DNA from 3 places in the Sporosarcina sp. P12(2017) genome. Region 3 is predicted to be linked to each of the others. Evidence: riboswitches for the same ligand, from Rfam matches in the RefSeq annotation. Region 3 holds a riboswitch; each other region holds the start of a gene.
What was found. A riboswitch is a leader RNA that binds a small molecule or an ion and turns the genes downstream of it on or off. The one in region 3 is predicted to bind cobalamin.
Positions count from the first base shown of each region.

Region 1: linked by a shared signal. The riboswitch ahead of CSV80_RS10485 (hypothetical protein) and the one ahead of CSV80_RS08290 (DUF4430 domain-containing protein) in region 3 are both predicted to bind cobalamin.
Region 2: linked by a shared signal. The riboswitch ahead of CSV80_RS05580 (DUF4430 domain-containing protein) and the one ahead of CSV80_RS08290 (DUF4430 domain-containing protein) in region 3 are both predicted to bind cobalamin.

Region 1 covers NZ_PDYL01000011.1:70,403-81,018, forward strand. The annotation lists gene CSV80_RS10465 (response regulator transcription factor) at 1-585, shown strand, start outside; gene CSV80_RS10470 (sensor histidine kinase) at 582-1,586, shown strand; gene CSV80_RS10475 (ABC transporter ATP-binding protein) at 1,690-2,451, shown strand; gene CSV80_RS10480 (ABC transporter permease) at 2,441-4,384, shown strand; gene CSV80_RS10485 (hypothetical protein) at 4,433-4,654, opposite strand; cobalamin riboswitch at 4,906-5,097, opposite strand; gene CSV80_RS10490 (MATE family efflux transporter) at 5,247-6,593, opposite strand; gene CSV80_RS10495 (GNAT family N-acetyltransferase) at 6,590-7,054, opposite strand; gene CSV80_RS10500 (TetR/AcrR family transcriptional regulator) at 7,117-7,677, opposite strand; gene CSV80_RS10505 (NAD(P)H-binding protein) at 7,878-8,981, shown strand; gene CSV80_RS10510 (GMC family oxidoreductase) at 9,211-10,616, opposite strand, start outside.
Region 2 covers NZ_PDYL01000005.1:113,332-123,947, reverse strand. The annotation lists gene CSV80_RS05595 (ABC transporter substrate-binding protein) at 1-822, opposite strand, end outside; gene CSV80_RS05590 (ABC transporter permease) at 819-1,571, opposite strand; gene CSV80_RS05585 (ABC transporter ATP-binding protein) at 1,568-2,338, opposite strand; TPP riboswitch at 2,423-2,521, opposite strand; cobalamin riboswitch at 2,663-2,850, shown strand; gene CSV80_RS05580 (DUF4430 domain-containing protein) at 2,973-6,395, shown strand; gene CSV80_RS05575 (TetR/AcrR family transcriptional regulator) at 6,543-7,112, shown strand; gene CSV80_RS05570 (YhgE/Pip domain-containing protein) at 7,152-10,208, shown strand; gene CSV80_RS05565 (DEAD/DEAH box helicase) at 10,316-10,616, opposite strand, start outside.
Region 3 covers NZ_PDYL01000008.1:103,814-114,429, forward strand. The annotation lists gene CSV80_RS08280 (glycine betaine uptake BCCT transporter) at 1-853, opposite strand, end outside; gene CSV80_RS17635 (hypothetical protein) at 1,224-1,400, shown strand; cobalamin riboswitch at 1,543-1,727, shown strand; gene CSV80_RS08290 (DUF4430 domain-containing protein) at 1,874-3,982, shown strand; gene CSV80_RS08295 (S-layer homology domain-containing protein) at 4,062-6,398, shown strand; gene CSV80_RS08300 (energy-coupling factor transporter transmembrane component T) at 6,481-7,359, shown strand; gene CSV80_RS08305 (ABC transporter ATP-binding protein) at 7,341-9,014, shown strand; gene CSV80_RS08310 (ECF transporter S component) at 8,987-9,685, shown strand; gene CSV80_RS08315 (hypothetical protein) at 9,796-9,978, opposite strand; gene CSV80_RS08320 (response regulator transcription factor) at 10,275-10,616, shown strand, end outside.

The sequences.
Region 1 (10,616 bases), on a different contig from region 3:
AATGTACTGCAAGAATTCACGGAAATCAAGCCGGATCTTGTCCTTATCGATATCCAATTGCCGAAGTTCGATGGCTTTCATTGGTGTCGGATGATCCGAACGCATTCGAATGTTCCAATTATTTTCTTGTCTTCACGAGATCATCCGACTGATATGGTGATGTCGATGCAACTCGGAGCCGACGATTTCGTTCAAAAACCCTTTCACTTTGATGTATTGATTGCAAAGATTCAAGCGATCTTACGCCGTGTGTATAACTATAGTGCTGATCAGACATTGGAAGTGAAAACGTGGTGTGATGCCGCAGTGGATTTTGTGAAAGGTACGCTCACCAATGAAAAAGGAACTATTGAGTTGACGAAAAATGAAATATACATCTTGAAAATATTGATAGAAAGAAAGAATGAAATTGTATCAAGGGAAGAAATCATCACGAGTCTTTGGGATGATGAACGATTTGTCAGCGATAATACGCTGACAGTCAACGTGAACCGTTTGCGTAAACGGATCGCGGAAATCGACTTGGTAGATGTGATCGAAACTAAAGTGGGGCAAGGGTATATGGCGAAGGAAGAACAAATATGATCCGGTTATTTCTTAAGGAACGTGGTAGTTGGATACTGTTCTTCATCTTCTCGCAACTGCTCGTTCTAGCAATGGGCTATTTGGACACGAGCATTCCATTTTTGTCTACTGTCTATATTGCATTCATTTCCTGTTTATCTTTCGTTATTTTTATAGTCATGCGTTATGAAAAAGAATCGAGATTCTATAAACGCTTAGAAACATTAGAACCATCATTTGATCTAACTGCAATACCTGAAGCTGACAGCCCTTTTGAAGCCATTACTTCTGAAAGGATGTCCGAACAAATTCAAGTGTTTAAACACCAGTTGGATGAATTGCAAATCAGTTTAGAGCAAGAGAAAGATGATATGTTGAATTGGATACATGAAGTGAAAACACCATTGACAACGCTGCAATTAATGATCGAACGAACGGAAGACCATGTGCTTCGATCACAGTTGATGTTCGAGTGGCTTCGCGTCCATTTGTTACTCGACCAGCAACTACATCAAAAGCGTATCCCATTTATCCAGAATGATTTATATATTGAAAAGGTCGATGTACAAAAGTTGTTATTTCAGGAGATAAAATCGTTAAAGCAATGGTGTATGCAAAAGCGGATTGGTTTTAATGTATCATTGGAAGCAGAAAAAGTATTGACCGATGCAAAATGGCTCGGCTTCATTCTAAGGCAATTGCTGACGAATGCGGTAAAATATAGTGAGGATTCGGACATACGTATCCGGTGTACTAGCAAGGGTGGTATCACCACGTTATCGATCGAAGATTTTGGGCAGGGTATTGCTCCGAGGGACTTATCTCGTATATTCGATAAGGGCTTCACTGGAACAGCAAACCATCAAAATCATGCGGCTACAGGAATGGGGCTGTACTTAGCAAAACAAGTAGCAGAATCTCTCTTGATTACGATTAAAGTAGAGTCAACAGTAGGAAAAGGTACGCGGTTCTCTTTGATCTTTACAAAAGAAAACGAAATGATACGTATAGCGCGTATGTAAAAGCATGTGACAGTATCGTCACATGCTTTTTCTAATTGTCATATCAAAGACAGGAGAAAAATTTGTACATTGATTATGATAGAATACACAAGGAGTGATGGACATGGTAATTTTACAAGCAACGAAAATCTATAAAATATATGGCAATAAATTCAATAAACAGGAAGTATTACGCGCGTTGGACCTTGAAGTACAAAAGGGTGAATTCGTCAGCATCATGGGGGCATCGGGATCGGGGAAAACAACTCTACTGAACGTCCTTTCATCCATTGATCGCGTTAGCCAGGGAACGATCAGCATAGAAGGGCAGAACCTCAACGATATGAAAGAAAAGCAAATGGCGGAATTCCGAAAACGTCATTTGGGCTTCATCTTTCAGGACTATAACTTACTCGATACGTTAACAGTAAAAGAAAACATACTGCTTCCACTATCGGTGCAGAAAGTATCAAGAAAACTAGCCAATGAAAAATTCCTTGCAGTGGCGGAGGAATTGGGTATTTCCGAAATCGCTACTAAATATCCAAATGAAATTTCAGGTGGTCAAAAGCAAAGAACGTCTGCCGCACGAGCATTTATCCATGATCCAAGCATCATTTTTGCGGATGAACCAACAGGCGCTCTTGACTCAAAAGCAGCATCCGATTTGTTGAACAAACTAAGTGATCTCAATATGAAGAGAAATGCTTCTATCGTCATGGTTACTCATGATCCTCTCGCCGCAAGTTTTAGTGAGCGCGTAGTGTTCATCAAAGACGGACAAATCTACACGCAACTGAATAAAGGAGACCAAACGCGTAACGAATTTTTTAATGACATCATCAAAACGCAAGGTGTGTTGGGTGGTGTGCAACATGACGCTTAATCAGCTGATTTTCCGCAATATCAAGAAAAACCTTAAACATTATTATGTGTATATCTTTGCTTTGGTTTTTAGCGTGGGCTTGTACTTTTCATTTGTAACGCTGCAATTTGATCCAGCATTGGACGATGCAACAGGAGGAGTGAAAGGTGCTGCAGCTATTAAAACAGGTTCAGTTTTTCTAATTGTTATCGTGTCTGTATTCTTGCTATATGCTAACAATCTATTTATTAAACGACGCAGTAAGGAGATTGGATTATTCCAATTGATCGGGATGACGAAAGTAACCGTTTTCCGTATTTTAAGTGTAGAGAATTTCGTGTTATATATCGGCTCTCTCGTTATAGGGATACTCTTAGGATTTTCGATGTCACGATTACTCATGCTCATTCTATTTAAGGTCACTGGTGTAACGGATGTTGCAACTTTACGTTTCTCTTCAGCAGCATTACTTCAAACGCTGATCGTATTTGCAGTAATCTTTGTATTGATTTTGATCATGAATGCGCTATTCATTAAACGACAAAGTATATTATCTTTGTTCCGTGTAACAACCGTAACGCAACAGCGGGTCAAAAAGATGACAGTATTTCAGGCGGTTGTCGGTGTGTTCGGTATTCTACTCATTGTATTCGGCTATTATTTATCATCCCGATTATTTAGTAGTGTGTTCCTAGGCGATCAGCTATTTCTGGTGATGATCATCATACTAGCTTCTGTCGTCATGGGAACGTATTTGTTCTATAAAGGCTCCGTTAGCTTTATCTTTAACCTGATTCGTAAACGTAAAGGAGGATATCTGAACGTTAACGACGTGCTGTCTCTCTCTTCAATTATGTTTCGAATGAAATCGAATTCTCTTCTATTAATGATTATTACATCCGTATCTGCGCTATCCATCGCATTACTCTCGTTAAGTTATATTTCGTATTACTCAGTAGAGAAGTCAGTAGAGCGAACTATTCCGGCCGACTTTACTATTCCTGATACTACGCGTGCAATGGAATTTACACAGGCACTTGAAAGTAAAGGCATCGCCTATACAGAGACAGCTATTGATCTATTGTCTACACCTGTTGGTTTATCAAGAGTTCTATCTATTCCGGGTGGGGATAGTCAAGATGTGAGTTATACCGATACAGAAATGATCGTCATTAGTGATGAAGCATTGCCAGAGTTAGACGTAGCAGAAAAGGAAGTGCTCTTCGTCAACTCTGATAATTTAACGGAAAACTTCATGAAATTCAAAGAAGATCAGCAAGTCGTTTTCCAAGGCAAAGAGCATGAGTATGATCTAACACTGAAAGGGACAGAAAGGGTAGTTGTTTTGCCCATACGTGTAACCTATGGTTTTGTAGTGGCGGTAGTGGATGATCAAGTGTTCCAGCAGATGAATGTAGATATAGATCCTTCCGTAGAATCCGAATTTACGGAATATCATGGAGTGGATATCGAGAATGAGAATGATCTAGAAAAAGCGAATGATATATTTAATGTGTTGGGAATAAACGACTGGGCAGGACATGAATCGAAGTTTGAGGAAAGAACGAAACAAATGCAAGGTGCTGGCATGATCATGTTCATCGTGGGATTCCTCGGCCTCGCTTTCCTTGTCACTTCTGGCTGCATCTTATACTTTAAACAAATGGACGAAAGTGAAGATGAAAAATCGAACTATACCATTCTTCGTAAACTGGGCTATACACAAACAGATTTGCTAAAAGGGGTTCAACGAAAGCAGCTATTTAATTTCGGTATTCCGTTAGTCGTTGGTCTCTTCCACAGCTATTTCGCGGTGAAATCTGGCTGGTTCTTATTCGGTACTGAAATGCTGGCGCCCACGATTATTGTGATGTTCATCTATACGGCACTATATTCTATATTTGGCTTACTTTCCGTATTGAATTACAAGCGTGTGATTAAAGATTCTTTATAACATAGTAACGCCCCTGACACATTAAGGTCAGGGGTGTTTTATTGCGATCTAGTTACTACCTACTAATTCAGCAACTACGATTTGATATGCTGTATCTAAATTAGCTAGTTGTTTACTTTTTTCTGCAGAGTCATTTGAAGTGTCTTCAGCAATTTGTTTCTTCACATTTTCCACTAGTATAGGAAGGGGGGTAGAGTGAGTGCTCACTCTATCCGACATCAATGTGTCCTTTAATAAGTTTGTAAAGTCATCGATTGTTTGATTGGGCATAATTCATTCTCCTCATCGTGTTTGTATGGGTTCGTTGACATAAAAAAACATCCGTCCGGTAAATACCTGGAAGGATGTTAAGTGGGAAGCCATGACGAATTAAACGGTTCGGCAGGAAATACACATATGTTGGATCGATAGAAACTATTTCGAAGCCACCTAATGAATGTCCTGATTCCGTTTTTTCGTACGTCGGCTTGTGTGTGATTTTTCATAAGCCGCACTTGACACCTCCTATCCGCGTAGGGTATTGGTGTGTACTGATCTAGGCAGGTCTCCTGGCTCGTCTTCAACGTATAATTCACCTTCCCATTTCCCTTGCGGTGAAACAGTGGTAACGAATTATACTCCAACTCACAGTTGCGGGACAGCATCGGTTTTTCACCGATTTCCCTTTTAAGCGTTTAAGAAAAAATAAACGCACCTATCTCTAACACGATATTCAGTTGCTCTTTCAGTATAGCACTCTTATTGATGAAAGGAACAAAAATAGTGCAACATTCTTTACTACAACACGTACTCACACTAATTCTATGGAACGCGCTGCTTAGAACAATGATTTATGTTTCCGTACTGTTCTATAGACCAATGCTTAGCCGATTAACGAATGTCGAGTAGCGTTCCTTTGATATAAATACACGCCAATAAATACGACAAGCTCAGAAGCGGGAATGGATAACCAAATACCATTCAATCCGAATATGCGTGGCAAGATCATCAAGAAAATCAACATGACGATGATTTCACGTGAAGCGGTAATCCAAGTGGCCATCCGTACATTGCCGACAGATTGATAATAAGTCATCATGACAAAGTTCGTACCTGTGAACAAATAGGCAATAAAGAATAGATTAATTCCGGTAGTAGCCAATTCTCTGACGGCTTGCGGGAAGTCTCCGAAAATCGATACGATAGGACCTGCTGCGAACTGTCCGACGAGGAAGAACACAGCACCCGCGATGACGACTGTGAGAGTGGCCTTTTTAACGGTTTCCTTCATCCTTATCCGGTTACCAGAGCCTTGATAATAACTGATCAGCGGCTGAATCGCACCACCCATCCCGAGGAATAGCATAAGCATGACACTGTGCACATAGTTCAAAATAGAGAATGCCGCAACACCTTCTGTACCGGCCATCCGTTCGAACGCAATATTATGTGTAATGGTAAAAAAGGAGATTCCCAACTCGGAAAGGAAGCTCGGGAATCCGATGAAAAGAATGGCTATGAACAGCTTTTTATTGAACTGTAAGCGAATCAATTTTAAGTTATTGTTTTTCTTAAAGAAGTGGGCGAGCAGTACTAACATGCCCATAAAGGAAGCGATAATTGTAGCGGTTGCAGCACCGGCAACACCGTAATCAAGAATAAATAAGAACACATAATTCAAAATGATGTTAATGACTGACGTCACAATTAGCCCTGCCATTGAGAGGTTCGGTGCTCCGTCGTTACGTACGAAAATACTAAATGTGTTTTCTACAGTAAAGATAAAGCCAAATAGTAAAATCACAAATAAGTATTGCGATACATAAGGGAATGTAGTGGTATTCGCACCAAGTGCGTATGCTAGCGAATCCCTAAAAATAAAGGCGGTTAAGCCTAATATAATGGTTAATAAGAAAATGGAAATGATTGCATGTGTGAAAATCGAACGAGCTTTAAGCACATCTTTAGCACCCATTGCCATCGAATATTTTGTGGCGGCACCTATACCAATCCATAAGGAAATAGCAAAAAAGATGGTATAAACGGGAGCCGAAATTCCGACTCCCGCCAATGCTTCTGCACCCAATCGATTACCGACCATGATACCATCCGCCACAATATTGATTGCCATCAGCAACATACCGACAGTTGACGGTATTAAATAACGTAAAAAGATACGTCCTACTGGCTCAGTATCCAATTTATTAAACTTGGGTGAAGAAGAACTCATTGCACAGGACTCCTTTGAAGATCAAGTTCCATGATGAGACAAGGGAATTCACCTACATCATCAATTTTACCATTTAACTTAAAACCGAATTTTTCATATAAATGCTGTGCGGCTTTATTACTTGGATAAATACTTAAATATATCTTGTTGCATTGATACTTTTCTTCCATTCTCGTAAGTAGAAGTTTAAGAAATCTACTAGCATAACCTTTACCTTGGTGATGCTGATCTATCATAAAGCGATCAAGCCATACGTTGCCATCTGCTTCACGTCCGTGCATAGCATAGCCGACTAATTCCTTTCCATCATATAATCCAATGGACTTCCATTCTGGTTCGAATTGAGATTGTGCTAGTGAAAATGAATTGCTTTCAATAAAGTTCTTTTGGTTTTCGTGTACGGATAAATAGGCAACATCCTGCCAATTTTCATTCGTTACCTCACATGCGTGGAGGCTCATAATTCCATCTCGCTTTCATTTTTTTGTAAAACAGTAAAACTTCTTTTGTTTTATTAGTTTATTTAGTCGTCACTTTTCTTAATAAATCCGAACAACAGGATATCAACAATGGAATCCAATGCTTCGGTTACCGTCATACGATTTTCATAGAAAAACTTTCGATCAAGTGTAGAGTTGGTCGCATCTATAATCAACTTCATAAGTAACTCTACGTTTTGATCTGCAATGATCCCCTCATGAATTCCTTGTTCAATTAATTCACGAAGTTCATCCCATTCATGAAGTGCAGCGTGTACTCGCTCCCATTGTTGGGGATGTGTTTTTCTCATTTGATCAAGTATTTGCCAGTTATAAAAGTCATTGTATTTCGGTATGACCGTAATGACTTTCTTAATCTTATCGACAAGATGTAGTTCATCGTCTTTCATAATGATATCGGTTTTTTCGTCGAACTCCTGTAATGTCGAGTCGATCATCGCATCTAAAATTTCCGTTTTCGAAGAAAAGTGTTCGTATAATGTCCGTTTGCTGATACCTAGTCTTTTGGCTAGATCATCCATCGTAAACTTCATACTTTTTTCATGAACTTCTTCGAGGAAAGCTTTCATAATACGTGCTTTCATTTATCGTACCCCTATCCTTATATACCGAATGAAAACTAAAAAAACATATACAGTTTTCATCGTTCTTATCTAGTATAAGTACTTTTAATATAAAAAGCAAAGACCGCTACTTAAAAACAATATTATTTAATTATATAGGCTTATAAACTCCTTATACAGGGTAGTTTTACTGTACACGTACGAGAGAGGGTGGGGGTTGTATGGGAGAAAGGAAATTGGTTGTAGCCGTTGCGGGTGCTAGTGGATATATAGGCAATAATCTATTGAAAAAGCTAAAAGGAAAAGCAAAAGTTATTGGTCTGTCGCGAAATGGAAATCGGCGGGAGAATACGGAAGACGTTGAGTGGCGGTCTTGTGATCTATTTTCTATGAAAGATGCTGAGAAGAGCTTGGCTGGTGCGGACATTGCGGTATACCTCGTACATTCTATGCTAAAATCAGCGAAATTATCTCAAGGTGCTTTTGAAGATATGGATGTCATTTTAGCGGATAACTTTGCGCAGGCAGCTAAAAAACAAGGAATTAAACAAATTGTCTATTTGGGCGGGATTAGCCCCGATGAAGATGAAAAAGATTTATCACGCCATTTGAAAAGCCGTTTAGAAGTAGAAAGGATTTTACGCTCATATAACGTTCCTGTTACCGCATTACGTGCATGGCTAATTGTCGGTTCAAAAGGTTCTTCTTTCCCGGTTTTATCGAAGCTAGTTAGAAGACTTCCAGTAATGATTTTACCTAAATGGACACGCTCCAATACACAGCCTGTAGCACTGGAGGCGGAATTGAAAGAAAAAGAAGTGTCAAAGAAGAAGCCGATAATCGGGCCGCTTAAGCAAGATGTTCGTTCAGTGCAGAGAATTGAATTACCTCATAGCTGGACTGCGGATGAAACTGCACGTTATTACGTAAAATGGCTTTCTACGTTCTTGAATCCTTGGGTGAAAACCGACGTAGACGACCAGTTAAATTGCCGAATCGGTTTCCTCGGAAATCGGACATTGCTCGAGTTAAGTTATTCTGCAGATCGTAGTACAAAAGATCGCTCACTTTACTATATAACGGGCGGTTTATTGATGGATCCTGATTCCAATGAACGCGGCAGAATGGAGTTCCGAAAGATTCCAGGATCGAATGAAGTAATCATTGCGATTCATGACTATTTACCATCTATACCATTGTTTGTCTATTACGTCACACAAGCCAATATGCACGCGTTTGTCATGTCTTGTTTCCGCCATCATATGTACAAGTTGAGTACTATTGAGCGTGATCGATTAGGCAATGTTGTTTCTAATGTGCGATAAAGAAAAGCTCGGATTGGCAGTGTTACACTGCCGATCCGAGCTTTTCTTTATCGTCTGGGATGGATGAGCCTTGCTATATACATTCAGATGGTTCTTACGTAAGTCTTCGACGGTAAGAGGTTTATGCAACAACCCCGTAAATTTATGAAATATACCAATTTTTATATACTGCGTAAACTATGGAAAGCGTAGAACAAAAGCAACGGCGTCTTTCGGACTGCCTGGCTCGTTATGCGTTTAATGTTTCCTGCTTGGCTTCTGCAAGCTGGCCGCCTTCTTTTAAATACCTCTCTACGCCTTCAGCTGCACGATATGCCAACGCGCCGATGGTTGAAGTGGGGTGATGTCCTCCGAATTGAGGGAATGCTGAACCGCCCACTACGAATAAGTTATCCATTTCCCACATTTGAAGGTAGTTATTCACTGCGGATGTTTCAGGGTCGGCCCCCATAATAATTCCGCCCGCATAGTGACCACCCGAATATATATGATCAAACTCTTCAGGCACTTCATCTTCATCGACGATATCAGCGCCCATTTCTTTCATGATTTCACTACACTTTTCAATTCCGAATTTGGCCATGTTCCGATCATGATCTGTGTAACGATTTGTAATACGTAATAGGGGATCTCCATATTCGTCTTTGTATGTTGGGTCTAAATCCACGTAATTATGCCACCATGACATAACAGCAGGAGTATACCATGCTACTAGCGAACGATTCGCATAATGGATCGAGTTTTTCTTGAACTCAGGTCCCCATTTCGGCGTGCCACTTGGGACGTGGTTTGATGCAATAGCCCCATCGCCATATTGACGTAATTCGATACCGCCACCATTGATGAAATCTACATTAGAGTGGTCAAAGTTATCACCGGCAAAGTCACTCATAGTACCACCAAGCGCACCTGCACCCATGTAGAGGTTAAACTTCTTCTTTTCAAAGTATCCTCTTGCCCCAAGGAATGTGATATTGAATTGCCCATTAAAGTTACGACCAATAGTTCCTTTACGTGTTGTTGGATCATACGGTGTCCCGATTTTTGACAGCATCAACAAGCGATTGTTGGTGAATGAAAATGCACCTAATACGACAACGTCCGCTGGTTGTTCATATTCAATTCCTGTCCGTGTATCAGTAAACATTACACCGGTTGCTTTACCGTCTTTATGCAGTACGCGACGCACTAAAGAATTGGTCCGAATTTCGCAGTTTCCAGATTTGCGTGCAGTCGGAATAACTGTAGCCAATGGATCCGATTTAGCCGTGAAATCACAGCCATACATCGTACAATAAGAGCAGAACATACAAGCATTTAATTTTTCACCGTCCGGATTGGTGTAGGCTTGTGATAAGTTACCGGAAGCGACTTGGAATGGATGATAACCCATTCTCTCCGTTGTTTCTTTAAACAGTTTCACGGCAGGTGATGCTAGCATAGGAGGGTTAGGATAATCATTTGAACGCTTGTCGCCAAGCGGATCAGGCTCACCTGAAATTCCGGCAGTTTTCTCCCATTTATCGTAATAAGGTTCCATCTCATCATACGTAATACCCCAGTCTTGAATCGTCATGCCCTCAGGAATTTTTTCCTTGCCATACCGTTCAATGGTCTTGGAACGTAATTCAAAGT
Region 2 (10,616 bases), on a different contig from region 3:
CGCTTGATCTTGGTTGCTTAGCAAGAGGTCGAGTGCTTCTTCGGGCTGTTCTACCATAAATTCATACCCTTTTTGTGCTGCCCGCCAGAAAGCCTGGATTGCGTCTTGTTCTTTGTCCCATGTATCATCACTCGTCAACAACACAATTTCACTATAATTTGGCACGCCATAGTCTACTGGATTAAAGTAGCGCGTTTTGAAGCCTTTCGAGTTCATGACAGGCACTTCGTGGTTAATAAATGTTCCTGTCACGGCATCAACACGTTTTGAAACGAGTGAAGATTCCAATTCGAATCCAACGTCGATCATATTCACTTTGTCATAATCGCCGCCGTCATTCGTTACCATCGTTTTAATCAAAGATTCGTTTAGTGGAATCCCTGGATAACCGATTGTTTTACCTTCGAGATCTTTAGGTGATTGAATCGAACTTTCCTCTAGCATGACAGTATAATTTAGTGGCTCTCGCACAATCGAGGCGATTGCTTTAATCGGAATGTCTTCATTGGCTTGCGCTAAAATGACATCCGGTTGGTAATACAGTCCAAGAGTCACTTTTCCTGCTGCGGTCAAGTTCATTGGATCGGTCGGATTGGCAGGGAATTGTATGTCCACTTCCACGTTCTCTTCATTAAAATAACCTTTTTCCTGGGCTACATAAATATAGCTATGTACTGCATTTGGATACCAGTCGAGCATGATGCTGACTTTTTTCTTTTCATTGTTCGGTGTCTCTTCGTTATCTGCGGGAGTCTTATCATTATTGCACCCAGCTAGCAGTACAAGAAGAAAAATGATGCTAAGGAACAGACGTTTTCTCATTGGTGATTCCTCCATTGTAAAAAGTGTTTTTCCAATACGACGACGAGTAGAAAGAAGATAATGCCTACTGCAGATAGCAAGACGATCGGTGCGAATACGGCGGCACTGTCAAATTGCGTCATCATTCTTCTGCTGAAGTATCCAAGTCCTGCCTGAGCACCTAGCCATTCCCCAATGGCCGCACCGATTACACTCAGTGTGACCGCCACTTTGAGTCCAGAGAAGAAAGATGGCAAAGCGGAAGGCAGGTCTAATTTATAGAAGATATCTTTTGCGGACGCACCCATTGTTAGCATTAATTCACGTAAATTTTTATCTGAAGAGCGCAAGCCGTCGAAAACGCTGACGGTAATCGGGAAAAAAGTAATCAGTACCGTAACCGCGACTTTACTCCAAATGCTGTAGCCGAACCATAAGACGAAAATCGGTGCGAGCGCGATGACCGGAATCGTTTGCGACGCGATCAGGATAGGGTAAAACGCCTGCTCGATCGGTTTCTTACTATACATCGCAATTGCCAGTGTGGATCCGAGCATGATTGAAATCGATAAGCCGATTAAGATAGTTAAAGCAGTCGGAGGTAAGTGGTGGATAAACAGCTCCGTCTTCAGCTCCCATAATCTGATCAGAATCGCTGAAGGGGACGGGAAGAGAAAGCTTTTGTCGTAAAGACGTGCGCTAATTTCCCATAGGCCCAGTAAGATCGCAACGAAAAGTATAGACCAACTATACGAAGTGATTTTCTTCATAGCCGCGCCTCCGAACGAAGCTCGCTAATAAGTTGCTCCTTCATTTCCATCACTTCGGGCTGTGCCAGGTCTCGCATAGTACGTGGTCGGCTGAGAGGCACGATGACTTCGCGAATCGTCTGTACTGGTCTTTCAGCGAGTACGAAGATGCGATCGGATAGAAATAAAGCTTCGTCGATATCATGTGTGATGAAGACAATCGTTTTATCGAGCTTCTGCCATTGATCGATCAGCCACTCTTGCATCGTCAGCCGTGTGATCGCATCGAGTGCGCTGAATGGCTCGTCCAGCAATAAAATATTGGAGCCGGTCAGGATCGTTCGTAAAAAGGAAACCCGTTGTCGCATCCCGCCTGATAAATTTCCAGGATAAGCGTTTTCTTCGCCTGCCAGTCCGAAATCAGCGAGTAGCTGGATGATCTGGTCGGCAGTAGGTTTACCGCCTTGAAGTTCTACTGGTAATTGGACATTTTCAAGAATCGTTCGCCACGGCATGAGTAAGTCTTGCTGCGGCATATAGCCCACTTTGCCTAATCGCTTCGTTGTCACTTCTCCGTTCAATGAAATCTCACCACTGTCAGGATTCTCTAGACCGGTGACCAGTCGGAATAAAGTGCTTTTCCCGTAACCACTTGGTCCAATGATGCTGACAAATTCGCCTTCATTTACATGCCAATCGACTTGGTCAAAAATTGCGGTTGGTTTAGAAGCATTGGTTGCTCGATAATGAAAAGATACATTCGTAAACTCTAAAACCTTATTCGTCATCATTCTTACCACTTCTCATTTCTTCAAAAAATACACACAAAAAACCACTTCTCTGTGCGAAGTGGTTGCATAGTACGGTCGAAATCCGTCATATGTCCACTTCCCTCCGCTAGCATTATCTAGAGCAGGTTTCGAGGGTTAAGGCGAACGCCTCTCTCAGCAACAGCACCCCTAGTGTTTATCCATATCTTATCGTTACATAGTCTGAAAAGATAGTCAAGATAGGACAGGAATAAATTGGTCATTTATAGGGAGTTGGAAAATATCCTACACGTCAAAAATCTCGCTATTGCAATTGTTTTGTCGACTCATTATGATTAAGGATAGTTTATAGCGTATTTTGGTGTCTTGCTAGTTTGCAAGACGTAAAAAGGAATCAGGTGAAAATCCTGAACGGTCCGGCCACTGTAATTGGAAAGTAACTTCTGACAACCACTGGTATTCATACTGGGAAGGTTGAAGTTGCGTTCGTATCCAAAAGTCAGGAGACTTACCATAATACAATGCTTACAGCCTTCCGGAAAAAGGTGTGTATGTTGTGTTGTATTATGTATGTCTAAACACGCATCCATCCATCCTTGTCTCTTTCCGGAGGCGGGATTTTTTTATTGAAAAAAATAGGGGGTAGGAGTCGTTGAGGAAAGGTAGTCGAGTAAGCAAGACATTATCTGTGTTGCTAAGTTTATTGTTGGTGTTGTCGGTTTTAACTCCAACAGTACAAGCAGTTGATACAGGAGTAGAGAATACACAAGGAATGGTTGAAGAGCAGACAGATGTGGAAGAATTATTAGCTAGAACCGTTCAGTTTTATAAAAACAAAAAGATGAAATTGGATTCGTGGCAATTATTAGTCGGGCTTTACGCAGCAGGTGAAGACCTGAATGATGGCGAGTGGGTATTACCAGAATGGCAAAAAGAAGATCCAGATTATCTAGAACCTATACATTATGGTACAGATCATATTCGCTTTATCTTCGGATTGCTTGCAATGAACGAAGATCCAGCCGATGCATGGGAAACGAATCGTAATCTTTATGCGGAATTAGCATCGCAACAAAACGAAGAGACAGGCTCATTTGGCGGCATTAATAAACATATGTGGGCCGTGCTTGCGATGGATACAGGCGAACGTCTAGGAGCCGATTTAGGTGAGTGGAATACAGATAAGAAACAAAAAGCGCTACAATTTTTGATCGATAACCAAAATGAAGATGGTGGATATTCATTCTTTGGTCCGGTTTCAGACCCAGATATGACAGGTATGGGCATGATCGCGTTGTCGAACTATCAAGGGGAAGAAGCGGCAGATGCAGCTATTGAAAGAACGAAGGACTTATTACGAGCTAGACAACTAGACTTAACGACGGGTGGATTTAATTCGCCAGGTAATTTTGGAATGGGCGATAATGCCAACTCCACAGCGACAGCGATTTGGGGTCTAGCTGCAGTCAATGAGAATGTACTAGCAGAAAAGTGGCATGTAGGCAATCAGACAGTAGTAGATGCAATAAAAGGTTTCCAGTTTGAAGACGGGTCTTATAAGTGGAAAGTGACTGATAAAAGTACTAATTTAATGGCGACAGAACAAGTATTACTTGCGCTAGCAGACATGAAAGCGGGAAGTTCTGTTTGGAATCGAATTGCTTTAAAAACAGAGCGGCCTACAGCCTACGTGAAAGTCGATGGGGTAGATGCACCGATTCTTGCAGATACTGCAGTGGCATTCGAAGCAGGCGATACGATTGTACAAGTTGTTGAACAGTTGTTAAAAGAACAAAATATTCCTTACGAGTTGGATCAAGCGAAAGAGAATTTTGTATCGATTAACAACGTTCAAAATGGAAATTTACATGGCAATGATCAGTGGGTTGTTGATGTTAATGAAGGATCATCTACTTCACTTTTCGATAATGTAGTAAACGACAATGATAAGATTCACATTTTCTATAAACGCAATGCAGTTCTTGAATCCATTACGAAGTTGAAAGTCGGGGACAAGGATCCGACTATTGAACTCACATTAAGTGGAGACACGTTTACGGAAGCGGCTTCAAATGTTAGTAACTGGACTATAGGTAATGGAGCCCTAACAGTTGGCTCAGTCACAGTTGAAAGTAGTCAGAACGTACTTCTACATGTGCAAGGCGAAGTACCAAATGTAACGTTATCAATAACTGGGCTTGCTAAAGCAGTGCAGTCGAATGTAAACACTACTGCAAATAATACTCCTGCTATACCAGAAACTATTCGTACGGTAGACGATATGCTTGCGGATACGTTACGTTTCTATGAAGTGGAGAGATATAATAAGGATAATTTCAGATGGAGTATGCCTGGAATCAGTTGGACGGAATTGGTTGCATTGGGCGCGTCCAGTTCACAATTAAGTGATGGTACAGCACAATTACCAGAGTGGCTCACTAAAGATCCAGGATTACAGAAAGATGAAGCAGATACGGATCATATTCGCTATATCTTCGGTTTGCTAGCAGTAGGTAAAGATCCATCTACTGCATGGGAATCTAAACGAAATCTTTATGCAGAGCTAGCGGCACAACAAAAGGCAGACGGATCAATTGGTGGTATAAATAAACACGCATGGGCGATGCTCGCTTTAGATACAGGTGAGAAGCGCGGGCAGGACGTAGGAACATGGGGTGCCAATGCAAAAGAGAAAGCGTTACAACATTTGTTAAAGCAAGAAAAGGAAAAGGGTGGATTTTCGCTTTCATTAAATGAACAAGACACAGCTGATCCTGATATGACGGGCATGGTCTTGTTGGCACTAGCAAATTATCAAGATGATAGTGCGGCGAATGCTGCAATTGAACGTGCAAAACAAGCCTTGCGCGAACAACAACTTGATACAGCTGGCTGGGGCGCTTGGGGAGAAAACTCCAATAGTATTGCGACAGTCATTTCAGGTCTGGTTGCGGTAGGAGAAGACGTTACATCGGATAAGTGGCAAAAAGGTGAGGAATTACCCTTAGATGCTTTAAGCAAATTCCAAACGAAAAATGGTGCATTTGCCTTTACTTTACCGGCCGATCAATGGGTCAATACGAAAGCAGTAGAACAATCCTTAATTGCCCTACAAGAAATTAAAACGGGGAAATCTGTATGGCAACAATTTTCTGAAGTAGAAAATGTAGAGCCGCCAGCAGATGAAACGTCTATTACATTTTCCGTAGAAACGCGCACAATGGATACGGGGGATATTATTAGCCCGAAATCGTTGAAAATTGAATCAGGAGATACCGCATTTACGGTACTAAGACGTGAAGTAGAAAACCGTTCCATACCATTTAAATTCACTGGTGCAGGTCCAACTATATACGTCAAGAGCATTAATAATATAGGTGAATTTGATGGCGGCCCACTAAGTGGCTGGATGTATTCAGTCAATGGTGAGTTTCCGCAGTATAGTGCTGGAATTTACGAATTACAAAAGGATGATATTCTGCGCTGGCAGTATACAAGGGACTTGGGAGCAGACTTAGGAGATAACTGGAATCCTACACCTGAAATATCAGTCGACGCACCTGAAAACGTACAAGCAACAATTACAGATGGAAAGCTTCAACTTCAGATAAAAGATGAAAAGACTGGCGAACTACAAGCTGCTAAAGTAGAGAAAACAGAAGTGGTTGGCGGATTTATGATCGTTCAAATCGGAGAGACAGGCAATGTACTCGATTCATTAGAAGGTCTTGAATTGACCTCGGGAATACAGCAAGTTGTAGTACTCGATAACGACAAACCGTATAATTATTTCAAATCTGAAAGTGAGATAAAATCAACGAAAGAATGGAATATTAAGTTCTCAGGTGCATTACAGAATGATGCTAAGAACTTAGAAAAAGTTGTCATTCGAAATGCAGCGGGCGAAATCGTTCAGGTTTCTACAACGCTTGGAGAAGATGGAAAGTCGTTAAAGATCAAGCCGAGTACTAGATATACTCAAGGTGAACTATACTACTTGACGATTACCGATGTACTATCAGCAAATGGAGAAGTGATTAAAGAACCTATTCGAAAAATATACGTGATTGAATGAAAATTATAGACTATCATGCAAGTCATTACCATATGGCTTGTATGATAGTTTTTTTGTGCAATATCTTGCATTCATTCATCAATCTATGTAGTATAATGACTAACAGACTGAAATGGTATTTCGGTCACTTTTAAAGGGAGTGTCATAATGGATCGCAGAGAAGAAATTATGTTGGCAGCTGAAAAATCATTTTCGATGTTCGGATATAAAGCGACAACGATGGACCGGGTCGCGAAGATTGCGAATGTGGGGAAGGGCACAATCTATACATTTTTTTCAAATAAAGAAGAATTATTTCATTCGATTGTTTGGAAAATGGTTGAAGAAATGAAAAACGTCTCCGAACGAACTGCTAAAGAAGGAGCATCTTTTCAAGAAAATGCCCATGCACGTATTATGCAGTTGCTGGAGTTTCGCGAGACGCATCAGCTATTCATTAAATTGATTGAAGAAGAGAAAGAGTTGCGTACACCTGCTGTAGGAGATGCGTTAACTTCTATAGAGAAGGAAATATTGAAATTCATTGCAGGAAAGATTGAGCGCGGTGTCGCAAAAGGTGAATTGAAGCCATGTAACAGCGAACTGATTGCTTTCCTTTTATTCAGATCTTATTTAGCACTAGTTAATGATTGGTCAAAAACACATGATGAACAGCTGACGGAGAAGCAAATAACGGACATTTTGAACGGTACGATCTTCTCCAGTTTGTTAGTTTGACGTGCGCATGACGGAATATAGAGTGAGGGTTTATACGAAATGAATAAAATATGGTTTATAGTCAGACGGGATCTCCGGAATATCTTCAAGAATAAAGCAGCACTCATTGTCATTGCGGCGATTGCTTTTCTGCCTTCCCTATATGCTTGGATGAACATCCTCGCTTCGTGGGATCCGTATTCCAATACGGAAGGCGTGGAAGTCGCAATCGTCAGTGAAGACGTAGGGGCGAAGATTGAGGACAAAGAATTCAATGTCGGAGATGAAGTGATTGTCTCGCTGACCAATAACGATGATCTCGGCTGGCAGTTCGTAACGAAAGACGAAGCGTTAAAAGGCGTGAAGCACGGGGATTATTATGCTGCGATCATCATTCCAAAAGACTTCTCGGAGAATTTAAGCAGTGTCGTCACCGACGATATGAAGAAGCCGACATTAGATTATTATATCAATGAAAAAATTAATGCGATTTCCCCGAAAGTAGCGGGTAAAGGTGCATCTGCGATAGTAGAAAATATCGATAAAACATTCGTTGAACAAGCGAATGAAGCAGTCATCAAAGTATTCAATAATCTGGGAGTAGAACTTGAAGACAATCGTGGGAATATCGAAAAGCTACGTGATTTAATTTATCAATTAGAATATGACATTCCAGATATTTATTCGAAATTACAGATGGTAGATAAAGGCTTGGATTTTGCAGATACTTCTATTGATCGCGTAGATGTCGTGCTTGACGACGTCAATGTAGTGCATGCCAATGCGAAAAAGTTAAACGCACGGCTGATTAGTAAGTTGCAAGAGAATGAAAAGACCGTGGATCACACATTGCGTATCATTACGTCTAACTTGGAGAGTGCACAAACAGCATTCCGCAAAGTGCCCGATTTGACGAGTGAGCTGTCAGGTAAAGGAGAAGACGTCGATCGTATTGTCGATTCGCTACGGGATAAGCAAGACAAATTAGAAGATACGAATGCACGATTAGATGATATTTACGATTATTTGAAAAAGCAGGATCAGAATCTAAAAGACTCAACGAATATTAAAGATTTGCAAAGTTCCTTGAATGATAGCGTCACCGATTTAAACCGTTTGAAAAAGAATTTGGAAACAATCATTTCTGATTTGCAGAGCGGTAAGAACCCAGCAACTGATTTGATAACACAAACACAAGCGTTGTCCGATAAACTCGCTGAAGATATGGAAAAAATCAAAGGCAATTACGAAAATGTATTATCGCCGCAAACTGAAAAGCTTATGAAGCAGTTGAATGAGCTTTCCGCGAATATCACGGGCTTATTGGATCGTGGGACCGAAGTGAATGGCAATGCGCAGGAATTCGTTCAAGGCTTGATTGATAAGCGTGAATCTATAGATTTCAGCAAATACCAAGAACAACTCGACAGTATGTCCACTGCGATAGAAAGTCAGATTGGAAAAGTGGATTCGGTCATTTCGGTTTTAGAAGCTGCAGGTAATGTGACGGGCAGTGACCAAATTGTCGGTCTGCAACAGCGATTTGTCGCGTTACGTGATCAGTTATCGTCAACTCAACAAGCCATCGATAAAGTGCAAGCTGCCATCGACAAAGGCGAGAAACCGAGCCTCGAGTTGTTGAATCAACTTCAAGGACAGCTACAGGCGAGTCAGCAAAAGATTGCGGATGCACGAAATCAATTTGATGCAAATAGCCAAAAAGCGATTGCAGAGGCGATTAAACAATTACAAAATTTCGATGAAGGACTGCGCGATCGGTTCAATGAACTCCAAGCATCGAAGACAGAAATTGATGAGAAGCTTGCAGGGTTGCTAGAGACAGCGGAAAATCCTGAGGTTACGATCGGTGCTCTTCAAAAAATGGTTGGCCGGATTGATAATGGACTAACGGCAATCGGTTCCATTAACAATGGATTAACAGATCTTGAGAAATTCATTCATTCGGATAAACTGTCTGCTGAAATTGAGCGAATCAAAACGGTTCAAGACAGCTTGTCGTCTGCCCATTCATCCGTTGACGGCCTAGTTGGTCGAATCAATGAATCAAAAGCGAACGGTAAAAAGCATTTGGCTGAAGTCGATCGTGTATCGGGGGAATTAGATCGTTCGGTTGGCGAAGCTATCGATTTCGTCAACAGTGATTTGACGAGAAAGTATAAATCCGCTATGCGTGATGCAACCAATGCGTTGTATGACGTGTCCGACGTATTAGACGAAGTAAATGGACGGATCCCACGTCTTCGTAATGCGCTTGAAAAAGCGGATGCAGGGGTGGTACTTGGGAAAAAAGATTTGGCGAAAGCTCAGGAACTCTTCCCAGAAGCTCGTGAAACGATAGAAACGATGGCAGAGAAAATCCGCAAGTTAGAAGACGAAGGAGACTTGGATAAATTATTGGATGTCCTCTCAACGGATCCGATAGGTGTCAGTAAGTTTCTCGCTGAACCGGTTGTCTTAAATGAACATGCGTTATATCCAATTCCAAACTACGGTTCAGCCATGAGCCCATTCTATACGACACTTTCATTGTGGGTGGGCGCATTGCTCATGGTATCCACGCTGAAAGTCGACATCCGAGAAAAGACACGATTCAAGAGTTATCAAACGTATCTTGGACGGTTGATTATCTTCGCTGGAATAGGCACGGTTCAATCATTGATCGTTACGCTAGGTGAATTATTCATCATGAATGTCTACGTCGTGAATAAACTACCGTTTGTATTATTCGGTGTACTGATCAGTGTCGTATTCGTTTCCATCGTGTACACACTCGTGTCCGTATTCGGTAACACTGGTAAAGTTATCGCGATCGTTTTGATGGTCATGCAGCTCGGTGCATCAGGAGGTACATTCCCCATCCAAATGGCACCAGAATTCTTCCAAAAGATTTCCGCATTTATGCCATTCACACATGCGATCACGTTATTGCGTGAATCCATTGGTGGAATTATCTGGGCAGTGGCGTTAAAACAAATACTCTACCTGTCCATCTACTTCGCGTTAGCGCTCGTAGCAGGGCTTGGATTGAAGAAGTTCTTTAATAAATCGAGTGATAAGTTTATTGAGAAGGCGAAGGAAAGTAATATTGTGATGTGATGGAAAAAGACTGTACAGAAAGTAGTTTTACTAACTTTTTGTACAGTCTTTTTATGTGTAATTAGATTTAGAGCACTCAATTATATGATTTTTTAGAAGCTACTACATTAAAATAACTTCATTTGCTCCGAATTACTATTCTCACTTGTCCCATTAACATAGCCTAAATCCCTAAAGCCCTTGGAGCGCTTCTTAGACATATTTATAAGGGCAGGAACCTTTTGGTCAATATAATCATATACGCGTACTTCCTGTTTTTCAGAGTGATTACGGTGTAACCGTCCTACGTATTGAGTTAATAAACCCTTCCAAGAGATTGGCATAGTTAGAAACAGCGCATTTAATCGTGGAAAATCAAATCCTTCACCTATATATTTTCCTGTCGCTATAATTAAGAGTTCTTCTTCG
Region 3 (10,616 bases):
CACCGATAGAATCAGTGAACATATTGAAAATCAGCAATGTTGGACCGAGTGCAATGATAAAGACCAACAGTGTAAGAGCTAATACCATATTTGTATTCGATAAAATACGAATCCCTTTTCCGAGACCGCTCCAAGCGGATAGTAGGAATAATACAGTAACGATCGCAATGATAATAAACTGAGACCAGAAACCGATCGGAACACCAAATAAGTAATTCAAACCAGCGTTAATTTGGACTGCTCCAAATCCGAGTGATGTGGCGACGCCAAAAACAGTAGCAAAAACTGCAAAGACATCGATTACAGTTCCAAGTTTGCCTTCTACGCGATCACCGAAAATCGGACGAAGTGTAGCGGAAATTAAACCAGGTTGACCTTTGCGGAACTGGAAGTATGCTAGCGCTAAAGCGGTCATACCATATATAGCCCATGCGTGGAAGCCCCAATGGAAAAATGTTGAACGCATCGCTTCTTTATACGCTTCTTTCGTTTCAATAGGCGCAGTAGCTGAACTTACCGCATAATGCGAAAGAGGTTCCGCAGCTCCATAGAACACGAGCCCAATTCCCATACCCGCAGAAAATAGCATGGCAAGCCAAGAAAATATGGAAAACTGTGGTCTGTCACTGTCTTTCCCCAATCGAATCCTGCCGAGCGGACTGAATATCAAATAGACTGAAATGAAGAATAGCATAGAAACTGTCAGTAAATAATACCAGCCGAATGAATCCGAAATCAGATTCCTTATATTGAGCGTGATCGCCTCAAAGTGTTCGGGAGCGATTACACCATAACCGACTGCCAATATGACAGCTACTAATGTAATATAAAATGTTGATGAAACTTTTTTCATAGGCACTCCTTTTTAAAATGTAGTTTGTGAAACAATCGAAGTAACTAATCAAGATTGTAGAATAAAATTGCACACATACACTTGACAATACCCATCTAGTCGTTCGTGTAAACGCTAAGTATATGACAGTTTGTTTACAATGTCATCACAAGTGAAAATAAAAAAGACGAGAAAAATTCATTCTCGTCCGATATGTAAGTAGGTACTGTAGTGCAATTCATGTACTTGCACAGAATCATCAGCCTGCTCTTGTGATAGTATACATGAAAGTTAGGGTTGATTTCCAGCCAGAAGAACAATTTGCTTTCATACAACAAGAACCGTAGCCATGTTATACTATAGAAACAAATGAAATGAGGAGGGGATTTTCATGCAGTATTCACAACCTAAGATGCTTCAGCTCGTAAAGCATAGCCCAGAGTTAAACAGACGATTGAAAGAGATTATGAAAGAACATGAGCTAGAGAAAAGCTTTGCATTGAAAGCACTTTATCATGCAGAAGTGAAAGACGGCGGAGTCTATCAGCGAGATTATCAGGAGCTGTAAACCTCCACTCACTTATAAAAGCACCTAGTGTAATAAATAGTATTCATTAAAAGACTGATGGAAGATTCCTTTCGTCAGTCTTTTCTACTGTTCTTTTGAAATAATCAAAATTAGCGAATGGCAATGTGGTATACTATGGTAAAATTGAATAGAATATTTTGGTTCTTTACATTACTGTAAAGATGAAAAAGGAAACAGGTGAAAATCCTGTACGGTCCGGCCACTGTAAATGGGTAATATCTTCAGAATACCACTGGTGAAATACTGGGAAGGTTGAAGATGTGATGATCCATAAGTCAGGAGACTTGCCAAAATAACATGCGTTACGCCTCCCAGGAAGAGGTATGCATATTGTATTGGATAAATAATTAAGTTATTACAGGAGTCCGTCTATACATAGTGCCCTTGTCTCTTTCTGGAGGCAAGGGCTTTTTTACGTTCAATTTATCAAACTAGTACAAGGGGGAAGTCATTTGTTTAAGCGTTATGTATCGATCATCGCAAGTGTTTTACTAGCAGTAACGATGCTGTTGCCGACGACCAGTTCAGTTGCTTTAGCGAATTCGGATGTACAGCAAAGTAAAATAAGCACGCAAGCCGCTAACTACATGGTGGATGTGGAAGTAGAAGGTTTATCGGGAGTAATTTTAAAAGAAGCGATTCAAGTTACAGAAGGGCAAAATGCGTTAGATGCGTTGAAGAAGGCACTTACTAGCCAGAACGTAAAATATACTGTGCAAGAAAGTGATTACGGGGCGTACGTAACATCTATTAATAATGAAGAAGCAGGAACATTAGGTGGTTGGGATGGCTGGAATTATACAGTAAACGGACAAGCACCTTCTGTTGGAGCTGCTGCTTATGTAGTAAAAGATACTGACGTGGTGAAATTTTTCTATGGCCGTTGGGCTGCTATCTCTACGACTACACAGGTTATAGAACATAGTGAAAATCCTGCAATTACGGTGAATCTAATTGGCGATACTTTTACACCGGCAGCGCTAGAGCCGGCAAATTGGACTGTTGGACAATCTAATTTGACAATTTCTACAGTTACTCAAAATACGGATCAGCAAATAACGATTCAATTAAACGGTAAAGTAGACCGTGAAAACTTCTCGCTAGTTGCATCAGAAGAAACAGTTGTAGGAAAAGCGGCAGATGCACTACAAATTACAGTAGTTGCGAGTCAAGCAAGCGTACCTGAAGCGATTGAGAAAGTGACAAATTATATACTGAGTAAATCTGTATCGAGCGAGTGGACGGCAGTCGGTTTAGCAAAAGCAGGAGTAGCTGTACCGGACAACTATGCAGTCATATTTGAACAAAATGTCCAACAACAGATCGTTGAGAACTCGGAACGTCTAAAAATTACAGATGCAGAACGTTTGACGATAGCCGCGGCAGCGATAGGGAGAGATCCTAAGAATATCAATGGTATCGATTTACTCGATAAAATTTATAACAGTATAGATATAAGAAACGTAGATACGATGACTCGCCAAGGAACGAATGGTTTAATATTTGCGTTAGTTGCACTGGATACGAAAAACTATGAAGTTCCAAAAGATGCACGATGGAATCGCGAAAAGATAGTTGAGGCTCTTTTAAGCTATCAAAGAGCAGATGGTGCTTGGAGTTTAGCTACAAGCAATACAGGCGCTGCGAGTTACGATATGACGGCAATGGCTCTTATTGGATTAGCTCCTTACAATGAACAACCAGCTGTCAAAAAAGCTGTTGAGAAAGCAGTTACTTTCTTGTCTGAAAGCCAAGGTCCTACTGGCGGATTTAATGAAACATTCGTAGGTGGCATTTCTAGTGAAGCCACTTCGCAAGTCATCATTGGTTTGACAGCAAATAACATCGATCCACAAGGTGAACAGTTTACAAAGAACGGCATCAACTTGATAGATCACCTGTTAAGCTTCCAAACAGAAAACGGAGGCTTCAAGCATACTATGACAGGTTCGACAGACGGAATGGCTACAGAACAAGCGATTCAAGGTCTTGTCGCATTTGATTTATTTACAAAAGGCGAAGGACGACTGTATGATTTTTCGGAAATAGTCACGCAACTTGAAGTTTTAAGTCATTCAACTCTTCAAGGAATTGTTAATAATAGCCTTCTAAATGTGCAGAAAAACAAAAATGAAGCATGGTCTTCTGTCTTTATTGAAAACACGGAAATAATTGAAGGATATTATATTGTACAAGCGGGAGAACAAGGGACTAAAAAAGAAACGTTGATTCCTGAAGGGACGAAAAAAGTATTCATAGTAGATAATGATCGTCCATATCGTTATTTCGATGCCAAAGTAGTAGAACCCACTCATACATTTACAGTCACGTTCAACAAAGAAATACAGGACTCAAAAGCGAATTTGGATAAAATCTATGTAGAAGATATTACAGGTAAGCGCGTACCGGTCACAGTGAAAGCGAACGGTTTGAAAGTTACTGTGACACCGGAAGCCAATTATATAAAAGGTCAGTTATATTCTTTAGTTGTGATTGAACCAGTTTCTATAGAAGGAAAAACATTAAAACAAGCAGCTCGTAAACTATTCATCATTAAATAAGGAGGTATGCGTTATTTCTATCATCAAAAATTTCACGAAAATAACGGCAGCATTCGCATTAGCGAGTGCCGCTATCCTTATGCCGGTTGCACCTTCATTCGCAGAGCAACCGACTCCGATTTATGAAAATCAAGCAGCACAGACACTACAGCATTCCATCACGATTTCCAATACAGAAGTTCCGATGCCGTTGTCTACCGTCGAAGTACAGGAAGGCGATACAGTTTTAAGTGTACTCAAGCGGAATGTTGAATCAAGAGGGATTCAAATGGAATACAGTGGCGGTGAAGGCGCGACAGCTTACGTAGAAGGGATAGATAATGTATATGAATTCGACCGCGGACAAGGCAGCGGTTGGATGTACAGCGTCAACGGTATCTTCCCGAATCGTGGAGCGGGCGTCATCAAGCTCATCCCTGGTGATAAAGTGGAGTGGAAATATACGACGGACTTAGGTAAGGATCTAAACGCCGATCTGTTTCCTTTCCGTGAAGACTTGGAGCCAAAAATTTCAGTGTCAGGTGTTACTTCGGGAGCAACAGTTACGAAGTCTACCCTTTCATTCCAAGTAAACGCAGCGAGTTATTTCGGAACAGCACTTCAACCGACAGTCACTGTAAACGGCAAGCAAGCGGTCGTTACAGGGAACACAGTAAATGCGGTATTGCAGAGTGGTGATAATAATATCGTCTTACAGGCAACGGATGCGAAGAACGATTCGGTTACAAAAACAGTGAAAGTGACGTATGCACCAATCGCTAACCCTGAACCGAACCCGTTACCAAATCCAGTTCCGAATCCGAATCCATCACCGGAGCCTCCGGTAGTGAAACCAGGTCCAACACCGGAAACGCCGTCTACTAAAGATTACTCAAAGCTTGTCACTTCAGCCATTAACGAGGCAAGTGCGCAAATGCTTGCAGGATCGATCGACAGTGAGTGGCAGGCAATCGGACTTGTGAAAGCGGGCAAGAAAGTACCTGCGTCTTATACAAAGGAATTCTACGAACATTTACAAGACCAGGTGATTAGCAGATCCGGCAAAGGTCGAATGAAGATTACTGATGTACAACGTTTAACAATGGCTGCCGCAGCAATCGGCATTGATCCAATGAATGCGGATGGCAAGGGCTTTAACTTAATCGATAAAATTGTAAATAGTGAAAAGCATATGACAGGTGCTGATAGCCTGACATACCAAGGTAATAACGGCATCATTTTCGCGTTGATTGCACTCGATACAAAAGGCTACCAAGTACCAAGCAACTCGAAATGGACACGTGAGAGCCTAGTTGCAGAGTTATTGAAATACCAGAAAGATGACGGGTCGTGGAGCTTGTCGACGAGTAAAGAAGGCTCGACAAGCTATGACATTACCGCAATGGCTTTGATAGGCATTGCACCTTACACAGATAAGCCGGAAGTTCGTAAAGCGATGGATCGTGCAGTGAAGTTCCTCGCGAATGAACAAGGTCCAACAGGTGGATACGACGAAGCGTTCGTTGGCGGTATTTCCAGTGAAGCGACGTCACAAGTAATCATCGGTCTGACTGCAAATCAAATCGATCCGCGTATACCGATGTTTACGAAGAACGGCATCAACTTGATCGATCACCTTTTGAGTTTCCAAACAGCTGATGGTGGCTTCCAGCATACAGCAGGAGATAGCCGCTCGAATGCAATGGCCACGGAGCAAGCGTTGCAAGCTTTGGTAGCATTTGATTTATTCACAAAAGGCAAAGGGGTATTGTACAACTTTAAAGAGATACCTGTTGTTCCGGCGCCAAAGCCAGATCCTGAACCAACACCTGATCCAGATCCGAAACCAGAGCCAAAACCAGAGCCAAAACCAGAACCAGAACCGACTCCGACTCCGACTCCACAGTTTACGGATATTCATACACACTGGGCAAAGGATTATATTAATCAAGCAGTAGAGCAAGGAATCGCGAACGGCTATAAAGACAATACGTTCAAGCCGAATCAATCACTGACTCGTGCACAAGCGGTATCTATTTTAGTTCGTGCATTGGATTTGAAAACGGACAAGAAAGCACCATTCCCTGATACACAAAAGTATGCTTCAAGTACACAAGAAGAAATTGCAGCTGCATACCATCATGGTTTAGTTAAGGGGAAAGACGGCAAATTCATGCCTGCGCAAGAAGTAACGCGTGCACAGATGGCGCTCATGTTATACCGTGCGTATGAAGTGAAGAATGGCGAAATGTATAAGTTCGACAAAATGGCGCCTTTCCGTGATATTCGTTCATATAATATGGAAGCTGTAAAAGCGATGAGCATGCTATATGATCTGAAGATGGCAAAAGGGGAGAATGGCAACTTTATGCCGAGTAACTCTACGTCTCGTGCACATGCTATGAAAATGTTAATAGAGTTTTTGAACACAAAATGATCACACAATCTTGCACCCGCGCGGTGCAAGATTGTCTGTTTTTAACGTGGAATGTTTTTAGAGAGTGGAGAGGGGAAGGGTTATGGGCGATGGAATTCAGGCAATTCACCCTTTCGTGATGTTTTTTTATTATATTTGCCTTGGCTTTTTTGCGATGTTTTTTAATCATCCGATCTTTTTGCTGGCGGGTTGCCTTGCATTAATTGCGGTCAATCTATCACATGACGGCGGGCATGCGATGAAGCAGTGGGCGCCGTTGATGGTGACTATGACTGCGCTGATTATTGTGATCAATCCCTTGCTTAACTCAAGAGGGACGCATGCATGGTTTGATTTCTTTGGAAAAAAAGTGACGTTAGAAGCGATGCTCTATGGTGTCGTAACGGCGATGTCGTTGTTGATGATTCTTCTACTATTCGTTTCATTGAATATCGTCTTGAACGGTAATAAATTATTATATATCTTCGCAAGAATCCTCCCGAGGACCGCATTTCTCATTATGATGTCCATCCGTTTTGTGCCGTTATTGAAAAGGCGGTTAACCGAAATCCAGGATGTTCAGCGTCTGAAGGGCATGACGATGACACAAGGAACATTGCGTGAGCGTGCGAAGAGCGGGATGTCGATGTTACAAATTCTGCTATCTTGGTCGTTGGAAGAAGCTGTGGAAACGGCGGATTCTATGAAAGCACGGGGGTATGGGTCTGGTACAAGACGTCCGTATATTCCGTATCGCATGACGAAGTCAGATAGACGTTGGTTGAGTTATTTACTCGTAGCTTTCGTTATGTGCGGCACGGGTGGATTTATCGGCTACGGAAAGATTGTCATTTATCCGGAACTTGGTCTATTACATCTGTCGTCGCTTGATTGGTTCGTATTCGCTTGCTGCATGGCCGTCGCGCTGTTTCCGCTATTTGTAGAAGGGAGAGAACAACTGAAATGGAATTATTCAATTTGAATCACGTCTCGTTTTCTTTTCCGAATACAGATCAGCATGTGCTGAAGGATATTTCACTTTCCGTCAATGAAGGCGAGTTCCTTGTCATTGGAGGCGCTAGTGGCAGTGGTAAAACGACTTTATTGAAATTATTGAAGAGGGAATTGACGCCGACAGGAAAACTTGAAGGGGAAATTTTCTATAAAGGTAAGTCGATCAGTGAGTGGGAAGAGAGGCAGATGGTTGAGCAAGTTGGTTATGTGTTCCAGGATCCAGACAATCAAATCATCATGGATGAAGTGATGCAAGAGATTGTCTTTGGACTGGAGAACTTAGGGTACTCTACTTTTGAAATGCGTAAACGGGTAGCGGAAATGGTTCACTTTTTCGGAGTGGAGGACTTGCTGAATGCCAAGCCTTCCGAATTGTCAGGCGGTCAAAAGCAGTTATTGAATTTATTGTCGGTACTACTTATGAAACCGCGTGTGCTATTGCTTGATGAACCGACATCACAACTCGATCCGGTAGCGGCAAAAGAGTTGGTGCTAATGCTTGAGCGTCTGAATAAAGAAACGGGCATGACGATTGTATTGGTTGAACACCGTTTGGAAGAATTGTATGCAGTGGCGGACCGGATCGTACTGATGGAATCAGGTGAAGTTCGGTACGAAGGAGACAGTCGTCAAGTCATTGGAGAGTTATATGCGGATCATGCGACACATTTCTTTCCGTACTTACCTACATTCGCACGGCTCTATATGGAATTTGAAGAGAAACCTATTATTGCGGCAATTCCTCTGACGGTGAAAGAATGTAAGCAGTGGATCGGTCGTGAAGAGCGTGAAATGATGCCTGTTGAAGCGCATTCAGATCTCTCGAAAGAGCGATGGATACTCGAAATGGACGATGTGTTTTTCCAGTATCAAAAGAAAGCACCATTCGTCTTGAAAAGTTTTACGTTACGCATCCCTAAAGGTCAGTTTTTTGCAATGGTTGGTGGAAATGGCAGTGGAAAGACGACTGCTTTGCGCGCAAGTATCGGCAGTATAAAACCGCAACGTGGCAAGATTCGTTTGAATGGGCAGGATATGAAGAGGATGAAGGATTCTGAGTGGCTTGGAAAAATTGCGTACTTACCACAAAATCCACGAACGTATTTTGTCCAACAAACGATTGAAGAAGAAATGCAAAATATCGGTGAGCGCTTAAAACTATCCAATGTAACCGAACGGATGCATCATTTGCTTGAAGCGTTTGGTATTTCTCATTTACGTACGCGTCATCCATATGACTGCTCGGGTGGGGAAGTCCAGAAAGCGGCACTTGCCTGTATTTTGCTAGGTGAACCCGAAATGTTGTTTATCGATGAACCGACGAAGGGGATGGATCCGGTTTCCAAGCAGCATTTAGGCGAGTTGTTGTATAGTTTGCAGCAAGACGGACTGACCATCTTCATGGTAACGCACGACATCGGCTTTGCAGCGAGTTATGCAGAACGGTGTGCGATGATGTTCGACGGAGAAATTGCAGCGGACGGGACACCGGATGAATTATTCAAAGGCAATTATTTCTACACGACGGCGATCAATCGTGCGACGCGGGAAACAAAACAGCCTGAAGTTTTGACGTATGAGGAGGCTGTAGCGACATGGGCCGTTCGCGAAAGTATTTATTAATTGTTTCATTAATATTATTATTGTTACTTGTCGTTTCCATCGTATTCTTTCATTATAGAGCGTATTTATTACTCAGTATGATCATGATTGCGGCTATTATGATTCCATTTTTCGCACGGTTTGAGTGGCGGGACGTAGGGGGAAGAGAGGTCGTCTTGCTGGCAATGCTTGCGGCGATTGCGGCAGTTGGACGTGTTCCATTCGCTGGACTTCCAAGCATTCAGCCAACTTCGTTCATCATCATTATGGCAGGGTTGGTATTTGGTGCGGAGTCAGGCTTCATCGTTGGAGCGGTCGCGGCGATTGTCTCAAACTTCTTTCTCGGTCAAGGGCCTTGGACACCATGGCAAATGTATGCGTGGGGCATGATGGGAATGACTGCCGGCCTATTGCGTAATACCGCATTTATGAAGACATTGTGGGGAAAATGTACATTTGGTTTCGTCTGGGGCTATATATTCGGATGGTTCATGAATACGTGGGTCCTTGTAGGAAATATCGAAGCATTGTCTTGGAAATACGTTGCGGGGATTTTTGCATCCAGTATCTACTTCGACCTCGCACATGCCTTATCCAATGTGTTTTTCATTATCGTATTTGGAGCTAGTTGGATAAAAATTTTACAACGCATTCAGCGGAAGTATGGATTGCTATATGAACAGTCCAGTTAACCGATGTACATACTACACAAAAAAAGAGTAGCCAGAATTGGCTGCTCTTTTTTATGTGATGAATGAAAAGGAATGATTGTATTCGATAACAATACCTTCTCCTTCAAAAATCACGAAGGATTAAACGGTTGATTACCTTCCGTCTGCTTATTCTTTTTTGAATTCGTATTATTCTTCTTAGCTGCATCGTTCTGTCCAATCACATCAAAATCGTCAGGACTCAAATCATATCCGAAGCCATACTCCTCACGCATGTTCTCAGTATTCTTCTTATTATTCTTTTTATTAGGCATATTCGTCACCTCCATTATAAGAGTGTGGCATTCTTATTCAAGATTATACATCAGCTATGAGCGGTTGTGACGGTGTATAGAGCGGTTGGATGTGTTCTATGAGCGCTTGTGTGGCATGATAGAGCGCTTGGCCGTGTTCTATGAGCACTTGTGGATTTTTAAGAGCGGTTAAGGCAGTTTAATGAGCGCAAAAGAATTTATTCGAATACATCTTAAGATTTTCTTCATACTTATCCTCAGTCTTTGTTAAGAGTGGGGTGGTAGAATGAAGTTATTAGTGAGACGGGGTGACGTACATGGCAGAGTTTACAGTGCTTGTGGCGGATGACGATAAGGAAATTCGCGAGGGAATTGAGATTTATTTGAAAAATGAAGGATATCGTGTACTGAAAGCGAAAGATGGTCAAGAAGCGCTAGAGTTACTTGCGTTGAATGAAATCCATTTATTAATTTTAGATATTATGATGCCGAATATGGATGGGATCACGGCAACATTCAAGATACGGGAAGTGCAAAATATCCCGATTATTATGTTGAGTGCGAAAGTGGAAGACTCGGATAAAATCCACGGCTTGTCAGTTGGGGCAGACGACTATGTCACGAAGCCATTCCATCCGCTTGAGTTGATGGCTCGTGTG